DNA from 2 places in the Streptomyces bikiniensis genome. Region 1 is predicted to be linked to the other one. Evidence: riboswitches for the same ligand, from Rfam matches in the RefSeq annotation. Region 1 holds a riboswitch; the other holds the start of a gene.

The links. Region 1 has a riboswitch for glycine ahead of gcvT (glycine cleavage system aminomethyltransferase GcvT). Riboswitches for the same ligand answer to the same signal wherever they lie in the genome.
Region 2: another riboswitch for glycine. It lies ahead of gcvP (aminomethyl-transferring glycine dehydrogenase); the one in region 1 lies ahead of gcvT (glycine cleavage system aminomethyltransferase GcvT).

What each region holds. Positions count from the first base shown of each region.
Region 1 is NZ_JNXJ01000030.1:98,808-106,287, reverse strand. Features, by position in the region: gene OO47_RS22870 (enhanced serine sensitivity protein SseB C-terminal domain-containing protein) at 1-538, opposite strand, end outside; gene OO47_RS22865 (enhanced serine sensitivity protein SseB) at 645-1,385, opposite strand; gene OO47_RS22860 (AAA family ATPase) at 1,553-2,215, opposite strand; glycine riboswitch at 2,367-2,481, shown strand; gene gcvT (glycine cleavage system aminomethyltransferase GcvT) at 2,649-3,773, shown strand; gene gcvH (glycine cleavage system protein GcvH) at 3,851-4,231, shown strand; gene glyA (serine hydroxymethyltransferase) at 4,264-5,535, shown strand; gene OO47_RS22840 (L-serine ammonia-lyase) at 5,713-7,083, shown strand; gene OO47_RS22835 (EF-hand domain-containing protein) at 7,142-7,357, opposite strand.
Region 2 is NZ_JNXJ01000034.1:5,525-13,004, reverse strand. Features, by position in the region: gene gcvP (aminomethyl-transferring glycine dehydrogenase) at 1-1,311, opposite strand, end outside; glycine riboswitch at 1,490-1,589, opposite strand; gene OO47_RS24450 (PRC-barrel domain-containing protein) at 1,702-2,076, shown strand; gene OO47_RS24445 (DNA polymerase IV) at 2,284-3,762, opposite strand; gene OO47_RS24440 (MerR family transcriptional regulator) at 3,896-4,513, opposite strand; gene OO47_RS24435 (bifunctional nuclease family protein) at 4,706-5,179, opposite strand; gene ftsR (transcriptional regulator FtsR) at 5,233-5,976, opposite strand; gene OO47_RS35390 (FHA domain-containing protein) at 6,008-6,949, opposite strand; gene OO47_RS24420 (DUF881 domain-containing protein) at 7,032-7,480, opposite strand, start outside.

The DNA.
Region 1 (7,480 bases):
CGAGGTACGGGGAGCCGAGCGCGGGCTGCACCCAGCCGCGGCGCAGCGCCCGGACGGCCGGGGTGCGGTGGGCGTTCTGGGTGATCAGGGCGTAGAACTGCGGAAGCTCCAGGGCCGGCTCGGTGACGCGCAGCGGCCCGGCGGGCATCCGGTCGAGGCCGGTGGCGATCCGGCGCAGGTCGGCCCAGGGGATGCCGACGCCGCCGCCGGGGGCGTGCGGATTCAGCCAGACGCCCCAGCGGTCGGGGTAGAGGGCGCGGGCGATCTCGCGGCCGGTGACGACCTCGTGGGCGCGGTTCCAGCCGGAGGCGGCGAGCTCCTGGTCGGAGGTGACGCAGGGCGCGTAGCCGAAGCCGTCGACCTCCATGTTCCCGTACTGGGCGTCGGGCGAGCCGGGCGCGCCCTGCCAGAGCAGCATCCGCAGCTCGCCGTCGGCGAGGGCGTGCAGCAGCCGCTCGTACGCGTCGTAGCGTCCGGGCGCCACCTGGCGCAGCATGTGCTCGACGTGTCCAGCCGCAGCGGTGCCTGACGCGCTCACCCTGGGTCCCGCCCCTCTTCCGTCCACCACGTCCGCGCGGCCGCCGGGTCAGGGGCGGCCGTCGCATCGGTTCCGTCGAATCAGTTCAGCTTAAACAGGGTGCCGCTCACACGGCGGCGCGCTGGTAGAAGGGGCGGACCCGCTCCACCATCCAGTCGCCCACCGGGTCCTGCGCCATGTCGAGCAGGATGAGGTTGACCGGCCAGGCGACCTCGACGCGGCCGAGGGCCCGGCCGAGGGCGTCCAGGGGGGCGGTGCGGTCGGCGCCCTCCCAGTGGGAGAGCTGGACGCCGATGAAGAGGGCCGGTTCGGTGCCCTCGACGCTGGCGAGGGCGCGGCGGGCGCTGGCGACGACGCCGGTGGCCTCGAACTCGGCGGAGGCGGCGGCGAGGAAGTCGACGGGGTCGTCCTGCCAGTCGGGCTCGAAGAGCCGGACGCGGCCGCCGGAGGCGGGGCCGTCGAGCGGGGTCCGGCCGGCGCGGCAGAGCTCGGCGACGGCGGGCGGGGGCAGCGGGACGCCGACGGTCCCGCCGGGGTTCACGGCGATGCCGAGCTGCGGGGGCAGACCGCGGGCGAAGTCGCGGGCGGGGGCGACTGCGAAGGACATGTGGTCGCCGGCGCAGGCGCGGAACTGCTGCTCGGAGCTGAAGACGGGGACGAAGGCCGCGCCGTCGATCTCCATGGTGGCGAGGTCCAGGTCGGTGCTGTCGGGGCCGCCGCCGTTGGGCAGCGGAATCCAGACCGGGCTGCGGCCGAGGACCTCGACGAGGCGGCCGCCCGCCTCGGGGTTGCCGAGCGAGGCGGCAAGCACCTCTTCCAGCTCGTTGCCCGGCCACGTCACGTCCACGGTCCCGTCCCCTTCTCGCACGGCCTGCCGTATCCGGCCGCCCGGCAGCACCCTAACGCCGCCCCGGCACCGCCGTGGCCGGAAGGGGAGGGTACGGGCGCCCCGGGGGCGCCGCACACGGGCGCCCGGGGCACGGCGCGCGAGGCCCCGGGCGCCGCGGGAAGGGGTCAGCCCGCCTCCCCGAAGGTGATCGTCCGGAGGGTGTCGGCGGCGTCCCGGTCGAGCAGGGTCGCCGAGGCGCAGCCGTGCGGCAGCCGGCCGCCCTCGGCGGCCCGCAGCAGCCGGGAGACGGCGCGCCGGTGCCGGGCGAAGGCGTACGCGGAGACGCCCCGGCCCCGGGCGTGCTGCCCGGCCCTGGCGGTGTCCGGGGCCACGTCGAGGAGGAGCAGGTGCAGCTCGCTCCCCCGGCGGCGGGCCTCGCGGGCGAGCCAGCCGCGCACCCAGGACTGGGTGCCGCAGTCGTGCACGATCACGCTCGCGCCGGAGCGCAGGGCGCGGCGCAGCCCGGCGTAGTGCGCGAGCCGGACCAGGGGGCGGTAGACCGCGTACGGCAGGAGGCGGGGCATCCGGGCCTCCCAGCGCTCCCGGACGTCCTGGGAGTCGATGCCCCGGTCCCCGGCGGTCCGCTTCATCAGGGTGGACTTGCCGCTGCCGGGCAGCCCGGAGACGACCACGAGGTCCCCGGCCGCGAAGGCGAGGGCGCGGGGGCCCCGCCCGCCGCGCTCGCGCAGGTCCCGCAGGACCCGGCCCCGTCCCCGGGTCCGGGCGCGGGCCCGTGGGGACGGTATGCCGGTACTCGCCGCGTATGCGCCGGTGTGCTGGACGGTCATCGACTCTCCCCCTGACGGGTCTCGGAAGACCCTTCCCAAGAAGTGTAAAGAAACGGTAATGGGGCACAAGCGATTTGCCGCGCCGACACCGCGTGCAATGATGTGCGCGCCAGGCGCCCACGGTCGCCTGTACAACCGCATACCGGCCGTTCGAATCCGCGCGGGAGAGTTCCGGACCACGGAGTGGGTGACCACCCGGTGCGTCCGGGCGCCGAAGGAGCAAGACCCTCCCTTGAATCTCTCAGGCCCCGTACCGCGTGGATGAGGCAGATCTGAAAAGCGGGACACCCCGGTGTCCCCACCCAAGGTGCAAGCCGGGCTCTCGGTGACGAGATGCCCCCGGTGAACCTCTCAGGTTCCATGACAGATGGGGAGGACGTCCTCGCCCGTCATGTCTTCGTCACCGAACGCCTTGGGACCCGGGAGCCACCCCATGACCACTGCCCCCCGCCTCACCGCCCTCGATGCGCTGCATCGCTCCCTGGGCGCGACCATGACCGACTTCGCGGGCTGGGACATGCCGCTGCGGTACGGCAGCGAGCGCGACGAGCACCACGCCGTCCGCACCCGGGCCGGCCTCTTCGACCTCTCCCACATGGGCGAGATCACCGTCACCGGCCCGCAGGCCGTCGAGCTCCTCGACTTCGCCCTGGTCGGCAACATCTCCACGGTGGGCACCGGCCGCGCCCGGTACACGATGATCTGCCGCGAGGACGGCGGCATCCTGGACGACCTGATCGTCTACCGCCTGGGCGAGACGGAGTACATGGTCGTCGCCAACGCCTCCAACGCGCAGGTCGTCCTGGACGCCCTCACCGAGCGCGCGGCCGGCTTCGACGCCGAGGTCCGCGACGACCGCGACGCGTACGCCCTGATCGCGGTCCAGGGCCCGGAGTCCCCCGGCATCCTGAAGTCGGTCACCGACGCCGACCTGGACGGCCTGAAGTACTACGCCGGCCTGCCGGGCACGGTCGCGGGCGTGCCCGCCCTGATCGCCCGCACCGGCTACACCGGCGAGGACGGCTTCGAGCTCTTCCTGAAGCCCGAGCACGCCGAGGGCGTGTGGAAGGCCCTGACCGAGGCCGGCGAGGGCGTCGGACTGATCCCCTGCGGCCTGTCCTGCCGCGACACGCTCCGCCTGGAGGCGGGCATGCCGCTGTACGGCCACGAGCTGACCACCTCCCTCACCCCCTTCGACGCCGGCCTCGGCCGGGTCGTGAAGTTCGAGAAGACGACGAACGAGGGCCGCTTCGTCGGCCGCGAGGCCCTGGAGAAGGCCGCCGAGCGCGCCGAGACCGCCCCGCCGCGCAAGCTGGTCGGCCTGATCGCCGAGGGCCGCCGGGTCCCGCGCGCCGGGTTCTCCGTCGTCAAGGACGGCGAGGTCGTCGGCGAGGTCACCTCCGGCGCCCCGTCCCCGACTCTCGGAAAGCCGATCGCGATGGCCTACGTGGACGCGGCGCACGCGGAGCCCGGCACCCAGGGTGTAGGTGTGGACGTCCGGGGCACCCACGAGCCGTACGAGGTCGTGGCGCTGCCGTTCTACAAGCGCCGGAAGTGACGAAGTCGTCCCACCGCGCGTCTCACCCCGCAAGACCCACGTTCATCAGCACTCCCCCGATCCAGGAGAATCAGGTCATGAGCAACCCCCAGCAGCTGCGGTACACCAAGGAGCACGAGTGGCTGTCGGACGCCGAGGACGGCGTCGCGACCGTCGGCATCACGGAGTTCGCGGCCAACGCGCTCGGTGACGTCGTCTACGCCCAGCTCCCCGAGGTCGGCGACACCGTCACCGCGGGCGAGACCTGCGGCGAGCTGGAGTCGACGAAGTCCGTGAGCGACCTGTACTCCCCCGTCTCGGGTGAGGTCGTCGCCGCCAACCAGGACGTGGTGGACGACCCGTCCCTGGTGAACACGGCTCCGTTCGAGGGTGGCTGGCTGTTCAAGGTGCGCGTCGCGGGTGAGCCGGACGACCTGCTCACCGCCGACGAGTACGCCGCGTTCTCCGCCGGGAACTGAGACCGGACCCGAGACCCCTTAGGGATCGATTCATGTCGCTTCTGAACACTCCCCTCCACGAGCTGGACCCCGACGTCGCCGCCGCCGTCGACGCCGAGCTCCGCCGTCAGCAGTCCACCCTCGAGATGATCGCCTCGGAGAACTTCGCTCCGGTCGCGGTCATGGAGGCCCAGGGCTCCGTCCTCACCAACAAGTACGCCGAGGGCTACCCGGGCCGCCGCTACTACGGCGGCTGCGAGCACGTCGACGTCTCCGAGCAGATCGCCATCGACCGGGTCAAGGACCTGTTCGGTGCCGAGTACGCCAACGTCCAGCCGCACTCCGGCGCCTCCGCGAACCAGGCCGCCCTCTTCGCGATCGCCCAGCCGGGCGACACGATCCTGGGCCTGGACCTGGCGCACGGCGGCCACCTCACCCACGGGATGCGCCTGAACTTCTCCGGCAAGCAGTTCAACGTGGTCGCGTACCACGTGGACGGGGCCGGTCTGGTCGACATGGCCGAGGTCGAGCGCCTCGCCAAGGAGCACCGCCCGAAGGTGATCATCGCGGGCTGGTCGGCGTACCCGCGCCACCTGGACTTCGCGGAGTTCCGCCGGATCGCGGACGAGGTCGGCGCCTACCTGTGGGTCGACATGGCCCACTTCGCGGGCCTGGTCGCCGCCGGTCTGCACCCGAACCCGGTCGAGTACGCGGACGTGGTGACCTCCACCACGCACAAGACGCTCGGCGGCCCGCGCGGCGGCATCATCCTGGCGCGGGGCAAGGAGTTCGCGAAGAAGCTGAACTCCGCGGTCTTCCCCGGCTTCCAGGGCGGCCCCCTGGAGCACGTGATCGCGGCCAAGGCCGTCTCCTTCAAGGTCGCGGCCTCGGAGGAGTTCAAGGAGCGGCAGCAGCGCACCGTCGAGGGCGCCCGCATCATCGCCGAGCGCCTGGTGCGGGACGACGTCAGGCAGCACGGCGTCTCCGTCGCCTCCGGCGGCACGGACGTGCACCTGCTCCTGGTCGACCTGCGCGACTCGGAGCTGGACGGCCAGCAGGCCGAGGACCGCCTCCACGAGGTCGGCATCACGGTCAACCGGAACGCGGTCCCGAACGACCCGCGCCCCCCGATGGTCACCTCCGGTCTGCGCATCGGCACGCCGGCGCTCGCGACCCGCGGCTTCGGGGCCGAGGACTTCCGCGAGGTCGCGGACGTCATCGCCGAGACCCTGAAGCCGGGCTTCGACGCCGAGAAGGCCGAGGCCCTCAAGGCCCGGGTGACCGCCCTCGCGGACAAGCACCCGCTGTACCCCGGCCTGAAGTGACACCGCAGTAGTAGTGACACCGTAGTAATTTCGTACGCTTTTGTTCGTACGGACATCCGGGGCACCGCGCACACTGGAACAACGGGCGCGGTGCCCCGACCCGTGTCCCCCCGCCCCACGCGCTCTCTGCACCACCCCGGCAGACAACGACGTCCAGCCCCCACAAGGAGTCATCCCGTGGCCATCTCGGTCTTCGACCTGTTCTCGATCGGCATCGGTCCGTCGAGCTCCCACACGGTGGGCCCCATGCGCGCGGCCCGGATGTTCGCCCGCCGCCTGAAGAACGAGGGCCTGCTGGCCCACACGGCGAAGGTGCGGGCGGAGCTGTACGGCTCCCTCGGCGCCACCGGCCACGGCCACGGCACCCCCAAGGCCGTCCTGCTCGGCCTGGAGGGGAACTCGCCCCGCACGGTCGACGTCGAGCACGCGGACGAGGAGTTCGAGCGGATCAAGGCGAGCGGCCGGATCAACCTGCTCGGCGCCCACGAGGTCCCCTTCGACTTCGACGCCGACCTGATACTGCACCGGCGCAAGGCGCTCCCGTACCACGCCAACGGCATGACGGTCTTCGCGTACGACGCGGAGGGCGGGCTCGTCCTGGAGAAGACGTACTACTCGGTCGGCGGCGGCTTCGTCGTCGACGAGGACGCGGTGGCGGGCGAGAACCCGATCGTCCCGGACGACACGGTCCTGAAGTACCCCTTCCGCACCGGCGACGAGCTGCTCCGCCTCGCGAAGGAGACCGGCCTGTCGATCTCCGCGCTGATGCTGGAGAACGAGAAGGCCTGGCGCACCGAGGACGAGATCCGCGCGGGCCTCCTGGAGATCTGGCGGGTCATGCAGTCCTGCGTCTCGCGCGGCATGTCCCGCGAGGGCATCCTGCCCGGCGGCCTGAAGGTGCGCCGCCGCGCGGCGAACTCCGCCCGCAAGCTGCGCTCCGAGGGGAACCCGGAGGCGCACGCCATGGAGTGGATCACCCTGTACGCGATGGCGGTGAACGAGGAGAACGCGGCGGGCGGCCGGGTGGTCACGGCCCCGACGAACGGCGCGGCCGGCATCATCCCCGCCGTCCTGCACTACTACATGAACTTCGTGCCCGGCGCGGACGAGGACGGCGTGGTCCGCTTCCTGCTCGCGGCCGGCGCGGTCGGCATGCTCTTCAAGGAGAACGCCTCGATCTCCGGCGCCGAGGTCGGCTGCCAGGGCGAGGTCGGCTCGGCCTGCTCGATGGCGGCCGGCGCCCTGGCCGAGGTCCTGGGCGGCTCCCCGGAGCAGGTGGAGAACGCGGCCGAGATCGGCATGGAGCACAACCTGGGCCTGACCTGCGACCCGGTCGGCGGCCTGGTCCAGATCCCCTGCATCGAGCGCAACGGCATGGCGGCGGTCAAGGCGGTCACGGCCGCGAAGATGTCGATGCGCGGCGACGGCAGCCACCTGGTCTCCCTGGACAAGGTCATCAAGACCATGAAGGAGACGGGCGCCGACATGAGCGTCAAGTACAAGGAGACCGCGCGCGGCGGCCTCGCGGTGAACATCATCGAGTGCTGACGCCGGGCCCCGGGCGGGCGGCGACCACGGTCGCGCGGCCCGCCCGGGCGGGCGCGGGTCAGGCCTTGCTGAGGTGCGCCCAGAACTCGTCCCACGACAGCCGGCCGTCGCCGTTGTCGTCGCGCTGCTTGATGAGCGCCTCGGCGACCGTCTCGGTGACGTGGAAGTCGCCCAGCTGCGCCATCACGCTCTTGTACTCCGCGGCGGTGATGAAGCCGTCCCCGTCCACGTCGTACCGGTTGAATGCCGTGCGTGCCGACTCGATGTCCGCCACTGTTTCCGCCCCTTCATGGTGCTTGTCTGACGGGGGTCAGATTAGCCGCCCCGGGCCGCCCGGCCGACGGGGGTCGGCGGAAGACGCCTCCTCTCGGCCGGTCCGTTCCGCCGGAGGCCGGGG
Region 2 (7,480 bases), on a different contig from region 1:
GCGCGTGGTGGTCTCGTCGCAGGAGACCGAGACGTGATCGGCGTCGGCGCGGTACAGGTTCACGCCGGCCTTGCGGGCGGCGGCCACGACCTCGTCGGCCTTGCCGGGGACGCGGGCGGTGAGGGTGTCGAAGAAGACGTCCCCGGTCAGCTCGACGCCTCCGGCGCGCAGGCCGGCGGCGAGGATCGCGGCGTACCGGTGGGTGCGGAGCGCGATGCCCTTGAGGCCGTCGGGGCCGTGGTAGACGGCGTACATGCCGGCCATGACGGCGAGCAGCACCTGGGCGGTACAGATGTTGCTGGTGGCCTTCTCGCGGCGGATGTGCTGCTCGCGGGTCTGGAGGGCCAGGCGGTACGCGCGGTTGCCGTCGGCGTCGACGGACACGCCCACGAGACGGCCGGGCAGGGAGCGGGCGTGCTTGTCCTGGACGGCCATGTAACCGGCGTGCGGTCCGCCGAAGCCCATGGGGACGCCGAAGCGCTGCGTGGTGCCGACGGCGATGTCGGCGCCCAGCTCGCCGGGCGAGGTGAGCAGGGTGAGGGCGAGCAGGTCGGCGGCGACGGTGACGATCGCGCCCAGCTCGTGGGCCGCGTCGATCAGCGGCTTGATGTCGCGGACGGCGCCGGAGGCGCCGGGGTACTGGATCAGCACGCCGAAGACGCCGCGCTCGGCGATCTCGGCGGGGATGCCCTCGCTCAGGTCGGCGACGACGACCTCGACGCCGGTCGGCTCGGCACGGGTCTCGATGACGGCGATCGTCTGCGGCAGGGCGTCGGCGTCGATCAGGAAGACGCCCTTCTTGACCTTGCCGACGCGGCGGGACAGCGCCATGGCCTCGGCGGCGGCGGTGCCCTCGTCGAGCAGGGAGGCGCCGGAGGTGGGCAGGCCGGTCAGGTCGGCGACCATGGTCTGGAAGTTCAGCAGGGCCTCCAGGCGGCCCTGGGAGATCTCCGGCTGGTACGGCGTGTAGGCCGTGTACCAGGCGGGGTTCTCCATCACGTTCCGGAGGATCACCGGCGGGGTGAAGGTGCCGTAGTAGCCGAGGCCGATCATCGGGGCGAGGACCTGGTTGCGGTCGGCGAGCGCGCGCAGCTCGGCGAGCACCTCGGCCTCGGTGCGCGCGGCCGGCAGGCCCAGCGCCTCGGCGTTCTTGATCACGTCCGGCACCGCGGCGGCCGTGAGCTCGTCGAGCGAGCCGTAACCGACCTGGGCGAGCATCTTGGCCCGGGCCTCGGCGTCGGGCCCGATGTGCCGCTGCTCGAACGGGATGCCCTGTTCGAGCTCGGAGAGCGGAATGCGGTTGGCGGTCATGTACGGAGGCCTCCTGGTCGTCACGACCTGCGAGGGGCACCACGGCGCGGGTGCCCGGACGGCCTCCCCCTCTGTCATCTCAACCTGAGAGCTTCACCGGCGCGCCTCGCGGCACGCTGGCTTTCACCGTCGGTGAGAGCGCATGCCGTCGGACATCCGCTCTGCTTTCCAGAGTGACCTCGTCCGTGCGGTACGGGGGCCTGAGAGATTCCGGGGAGGATTTGCTCCTTCGGCGCCCACCGGAAGGTTTCTCCGGGGGACTCTCCCGCACGGGGTCGACAGCCACACCCAGCCTACCAGCGCGGTTGCGGCTCCCTTCGCTCAAGTGGCCGACATCCCGGATGTGCCCTTTGGTAGGGGGTAGAGGAGTTGCGACCAGTTGGAGGGACCGTGCAGACCGACATCGATCCGCGCAGCCTGATCGGCCGCAAGGCGTACGACCGGAACGGACACAAGATCGGCACCGTCGACGAGGTGTACCTGGACGACGCGACGGGCGTACCGGAGTGGGCCGCGGTCCGCACCGGCCTGTTCAGCAGGGACGCGTTCGTCCCCCTGGAGCCGAGCGACCTGCTCGACGACGGCCTCCACGTTCCGTTCGAACGCGCCCTCATCAAGGACGCCCCGGACTTCGGCGTGGGCCGGCACCTCTCCCCGGAGCAGGAACTCCAGCTCTACCGCCACTACAGCCTCGCCCTCCCCCCGCCCCCCACGGACGCCCCGGACAAGGACTTCGGCCGCCTGGCGGGCCAGGAGGGCGGCTGACCCGAAGCCGCTCCCTCCACACCGGAAAGCCCGGCTCAACCGGGTCGGCCGCCGCCACCGGCCCGCAGCGGGTCCCGCACGCCGGAAGGCCCGCCGACCTCGACGGGCGACGGTCGATCCCCGGCCCGGCCGGAAACACCCCACGGTCCGCAGCCGCCGACGGCGCGGCACCCCCAAGAGAAGGCCCACACCTCCGCCCGCCCACCGTCACCGGTGGTGCGGGCGGGAATCCGGCCCGGCCGCCAGGCCGGGCGCACCCCCACGGCCCGCGGCCGCCGACGGCGCGGCACCGCTCCCGGGCAGACCCGCGGCCGCCGACGGAACCGGCACCGGCACCGGCTCCCGTACCAGCGGCAACGGCTCCCCCGTCTCCAGTTCCGGATCGTCCACGGCGAACGTCCGCACCCGCCCCGGCGCCGACCCCGGTTCCTCGAACCGCACCGTGACCCGCCCGAGCCCGCTCCCCTGCACCCACCCGGCCCCGTGCACCGCGTGCCGCACGTCGTGCCCGGGCGCCCAGTACCGCTCGGCGGCCTCGACGGGCCCGGCCGGCTCGGCCACCGCGACCTCGGGCGCCACCGGAGCGGCACCCTCCGCGTGCCGCTCCCCCACCAGCTCCGCCTGGGCGAACAGGTCCTCCTGCGTGTAGTCCGCGAGCCCGCTCACCCCCACCCCGAGCAGCCGCACGCCCCCCGTGGTGTCCACGGAGTCCAGGAGCCGCCCCGCCGCCTCCCGCACGACCCCGAGCGCGTCCGTCGGCCCCCGCAGCGTCTCGGACCGGGTCAGCGTCGAGAAGTCGAACCTCCGCACCTTCAGGACGATCGTCCGCCCCGAGTGCCCCGACGCCCGCAGCCGCTCCACACACCGCTCCGCGAGCCGCTCGACCTCGCCCCGGATCCGTACCCGGTCGTGCAGGTCCACGGCGAAGGTGTCCTCGACGGAGACGGACTTGGCGTCCCGCTCGGCCACCACGGGCCGGTCGTCGTGCCCCTGGGCCATGCGGTATAGCGAGGCCCCGTGCGCCCGCCCCAGGAGCCGTACGAGCTCGTCCTCGCCCGCTTCCGCGAGGTCGGACACGGTCGTCATCCCGGCCCGCCGCAGGTGTTCCCCGGTCGCCGGCCCGACCCCGGGCAGGATCCGCACGGACTTCGGTCCGAGGAGCTCCCGCTCGGTGCCCGGCGGTATGAGGGCGAGCCCGTCCGGCTTCGCCTGCTCGGAGGCGATCTTCGCGAGCATCTTGGACCCCGCGAGCCCCACCGACCCGGTGAGCCCGGTCGTCGCGAGGATGTCGGCCCGCAGCCGCTCCCCCACCGCCCGCGCGCTCGCGGTGTCGTCGGCGACGCCCCCCGCCTCCAGGTCCACGAAGGCCTCGTCGAGGCTGAGGGGCTCCACGAGCGGGGACAGGAGTCCGAGCAGCCGCATGACCTGCTCGCTGATCGACCGGTAGAAGGCGAAGCGCGGCACGAGGTAGGCCGCGTTCGGCGCGAGCCGCCGCGCCTGGCCCATCGGCATCGCCGAGTGGACCCCGAAGCGGCGCGCCTCGTACGAGGCGGTGGCGACCACGCCCCGTGGCCCGAGCCCGCCCACGACCACGGGTTTTCCGCGCAGGCTGGGCTTCGCCGCCTGCTCTGCGGCGGCGAAGAACGCATCCATGTCGAGATGCAGGATCGTCGGCGCGGTTCTCACGCCCCCGATGTTCCCCCACGGCACTGACAACGCCCGACCGCCCCGCGACGGGGCCGCCCCCGGGACCACCCCCGGCCCGCCCCGCGACGGGGCCGGCCCGGGAACCGCTCCGGGAGCCGTCCCGTAAACCGGCTCAGACCGCGCGGTCCCGCCGTCTCCGGGCCAGCTCGTCGCCGGGGTTGTGCCCCACAAGCGTCTCGCCGGTGTCCACCCGCTCCCCGTGCAGCTGCGAGAGCGCCGCCTCCACGTCCCGCCAGACCACCCCGACGGCGATCCCGAAGACGCCCTGCCCGCCCTGGAGCAGGTCGACGACCTCGTCGGGCGAGGAGCACTCGTAGACCGTGGCCCCGTCGCTCATGAGCGTCATCCGCTCCAGGTCCCGGAAGCCCCGGGCCCGCAGGTGCTGCACGGCGGCCCGGATGTTCTGCAGGGCCACCCCGGTGTCGAGGAAACGCTTGACGATCTTCAGGACGACGACGTCACGGAAGCTGTAGAGCCGCTGCGTCCCCGACCCGTACGCGGGCCGCACGCTCGGCTCCACGAGCCCGGTGCGCGCCCAGTAGTCCAATTGGCGGTAGGTGATGCCGGCGGCCGCGCACGCCGTGGGGCCGCGGTAGCCGATCACCTCGTCCGCCGCGCCCGCACCGGCCTCCGTACCGAAGTCGCCCACCCTGCCGTGAAGCGGATACGGACCGTTCTCCCCGGACACCCGTCCGAGGGAGCTGCCCGCCGTACCGTCCGCGCTGCTCATCACGCCGACCCTCCGTCCTTGACCTGCCCACACGAAGGTAGGCAGTCACTCGGGGTGCGTCAACGATCGCCACACTCGGCACGCCGAGTGATAATCACCCTGAGAGTGGTTTCCCGTGTCTCTCTTCGGGGAAAGGCTACTCGAATGCCCTGACAACGCCCCGCGAACGGCCTCCGGCCGTACCGCCCGGTTTCACTGACTGTTGGTCCCGAAGTCCTCCGGTGAGATCTGGTCGAGGAATTCGCGGAACTTCTCCACCTCGTCCTCCTGCTCGTCCGGAATCGCGATGCCGGCGTCGTCCAGGACGCCGTCGCTGCCGAAGATCGGTGTCCCGGTCCGGAGGGCCAGCGCTATCGCGTCGGACGGCCGGGCGCTCACCTCGACGCCGCTGGCGAAGACCAGTTCGGCATAGAAGACCCCGTCACGCAGATCAGTGATGCGGACTTCGGTGAGCTCCTGCCCCACGGCCTCCAGCACGTCCTTGAACAGGTCGTGCGTCAGCGGCCGCGGAGGGGCCATCCCCTGCTGCGCGAAGGCGATCGCGGTCGCCTCCCCCGGTCCGATCCAGATGGGGAGGTAACGATCGCCTCCCACTTCACGCAGGAGCACGATCGGCTGATTGGAGGGCATTTCCACTCGGACACCCACAACGTCGAGCTCGTTCACACAGCAACCCTAGGACGTGCCCGACCGGTTTGGATAGTCGGGCCCCTCCGGGGTCACTTGGATCGGGCGCCCAGGGCGATCTGCACCAGGGCCGCGTGCAGCCGTACGGACTGCGCGGCCAGCTCCTGGGCGGTGGCCTCCGCATGGGCCCTGGTCTGCGGATTGCGGTGCCGGCGCAGCGGTGCGACCACCTGTTCGATCAGTCCGGCCTCCCGGTCGGCGGCCGCCTTCACGGACCGCAGGTGGCGGGGCTCCAGACCGAATCTCCCCAGATCCGCCACGAGCCGGGCGACGGTGACGGCCTCGGCCTCGTAGCCCCCGCCCTCCGTCTCGGCGATCAGACCGTACGACTCCCACTCGGCGAGCTCGGCCTCGGTGACCTCGGCGGCGGCGAGCAGCTCGGCCCGTCCGAGCCGCGCGGCGGCCGGCGGCTCCGCCTCCTGCTCCCAGGGCCCCTCCAGGAGGTCCCGTCGGCGCCCGGGCGCCGGGAGCTCGATCCGCTCCCCCCTGGCGAGGGCGTCGAGGTGCTCGCGGATGACCTTCAGCGGAAGGTAGTGGTCCCGCTGCATCCGCAGGATCCGGGCGAGCCGTTCCACGTCCTGCGGGCTGAACTTCCGGTACCCGGAAGCCGTCCGCCGGGGCTCGACGAGCCCCTCGGCCTCCAGGAACCGGATCTTGGAGATGGTCACTTCCGGAAACTCGTCGCGCAGCTGGTTCAGCACCGTGCCGATGCTGACCAGCCTGTCGCCCGCGGTGGCGGTGCCGGATCCGGCACCGCCCGTCGGTGTTCGCAGCATGGACCTTCCCTGAAGGGGGTTCCCCGGGGCGTCACACGCCCCGCTGGCTCGAATAGAAGACCAGCCGGTACTTGCCGATCTGCACCTCGTCACCGTTGGACAGAACGACCGAGTCGATCGGCTCGCGGTTGACGTACGTGCCGTTGAGGCTGCCGACGTCGGAGACGGTGAAACTGCCGTCCTGCCCCCGCCGGAACTCGACGTGCCGCCGGGAGACCGTGACGTCGTCCAGGAAGATGTCGCTCTGCGGGTGACGGCCGGCCGTCGTCAGCTCCCCGTCGAGGAGGAACCGGCTGCCGGAGTTCGGCCCCCGGCGCACCACGAGGAGCGCGGAGCCCGGCGGCAGCGCCTCCACGGCCGCCAGCGCCTCCGGGGAGAGCGAGGGCAGCGCGGTCTGGCCGGTGACCTCCGCGTCGTAGGCCTCCAGACCCGAGATGGAGATCGTGGACGTCGTCTCCGACGCGCGCTCGGGAGCGACCCCGCCCCGCAGCGGCGTGCCGCAGTGGGAGCAGAAGCGGCTGTCGGCCGCGTTGCGGTGACCGCACCTCGTACACACCGGCATGGACGCATCCTCCTGCCGCGGCTGCCCCGCCGAGGTCTGTGTCGCGTACGGGTCGGGGGCAAACCCTCCACCCGTACTCGAGGTCGATGGTTCTCCGAAACCTATGCGGGCGGCCCCGGCGGGGTCAACAGAAGACGCGCCCGGTGCGCCCGGAATGTCACCGCCCCGACCCTCGACCTCGTCACGGAAGAGCGGGCGCTCGCCGCCCTGCTCCTCGCTCTGGGCGTGGCGCGGCGCGCGGTGCCGGGCGTTGCCGCCGTCCTCGCGTGCGCTCTTGCCGAACAACTTCGCAAACAACTTCACGGGCGATTCCCCTTGACCGAAACAGACCCGCCCGTGGGGCAGGACGAACCGAGATCCATCACACCTGCCGACCCGGACACCTTCACAACGTCCGTATCCTCCGGACAGTTTCCACCACGCACCACCGTTGTGATGCGCCGACCCCCCGCAAGGCCCTGCCCTTGTCGCGGGACCCCCCTCGTACGCCTCCTCACTGCGAGGACGACTGAGCGTAGTCAGGCCGCTTCGCCGGTCGCAAGGCGTCGACGACGATCTTCGCCGACCGCTCCACCGTGGCCGTGGCCTGCTCCTTCTCGAGGGTCTGCACGACACCGCCGGGGATGTTGAGCGCGGGCTCGAGATCCTCCGGCTTGCCGATGACCTTGAAGACGTACGGAGCGGCCACCTTCGTTCCATCGATCCGCATGTCGTCACCGCTACCGGTGAAATAGCTGTCCGCCACCACCCGTACGCCGTTGACCTGGATCGCCTCGGCGCCCGCCGCGCGCAGCTCCTGGATGGCGTCGAGCAGCATGTCCGACTCGACGGACCCGGTGGGGTCTCCGACGGACAGGGTGATGCCGGGCCCCTCGGCGGCGACCGTACCGGCCAGGATGCCGAGCTGCCGCTCCTTCTCCCGGGTCTGCTTGCGCGCCTCCT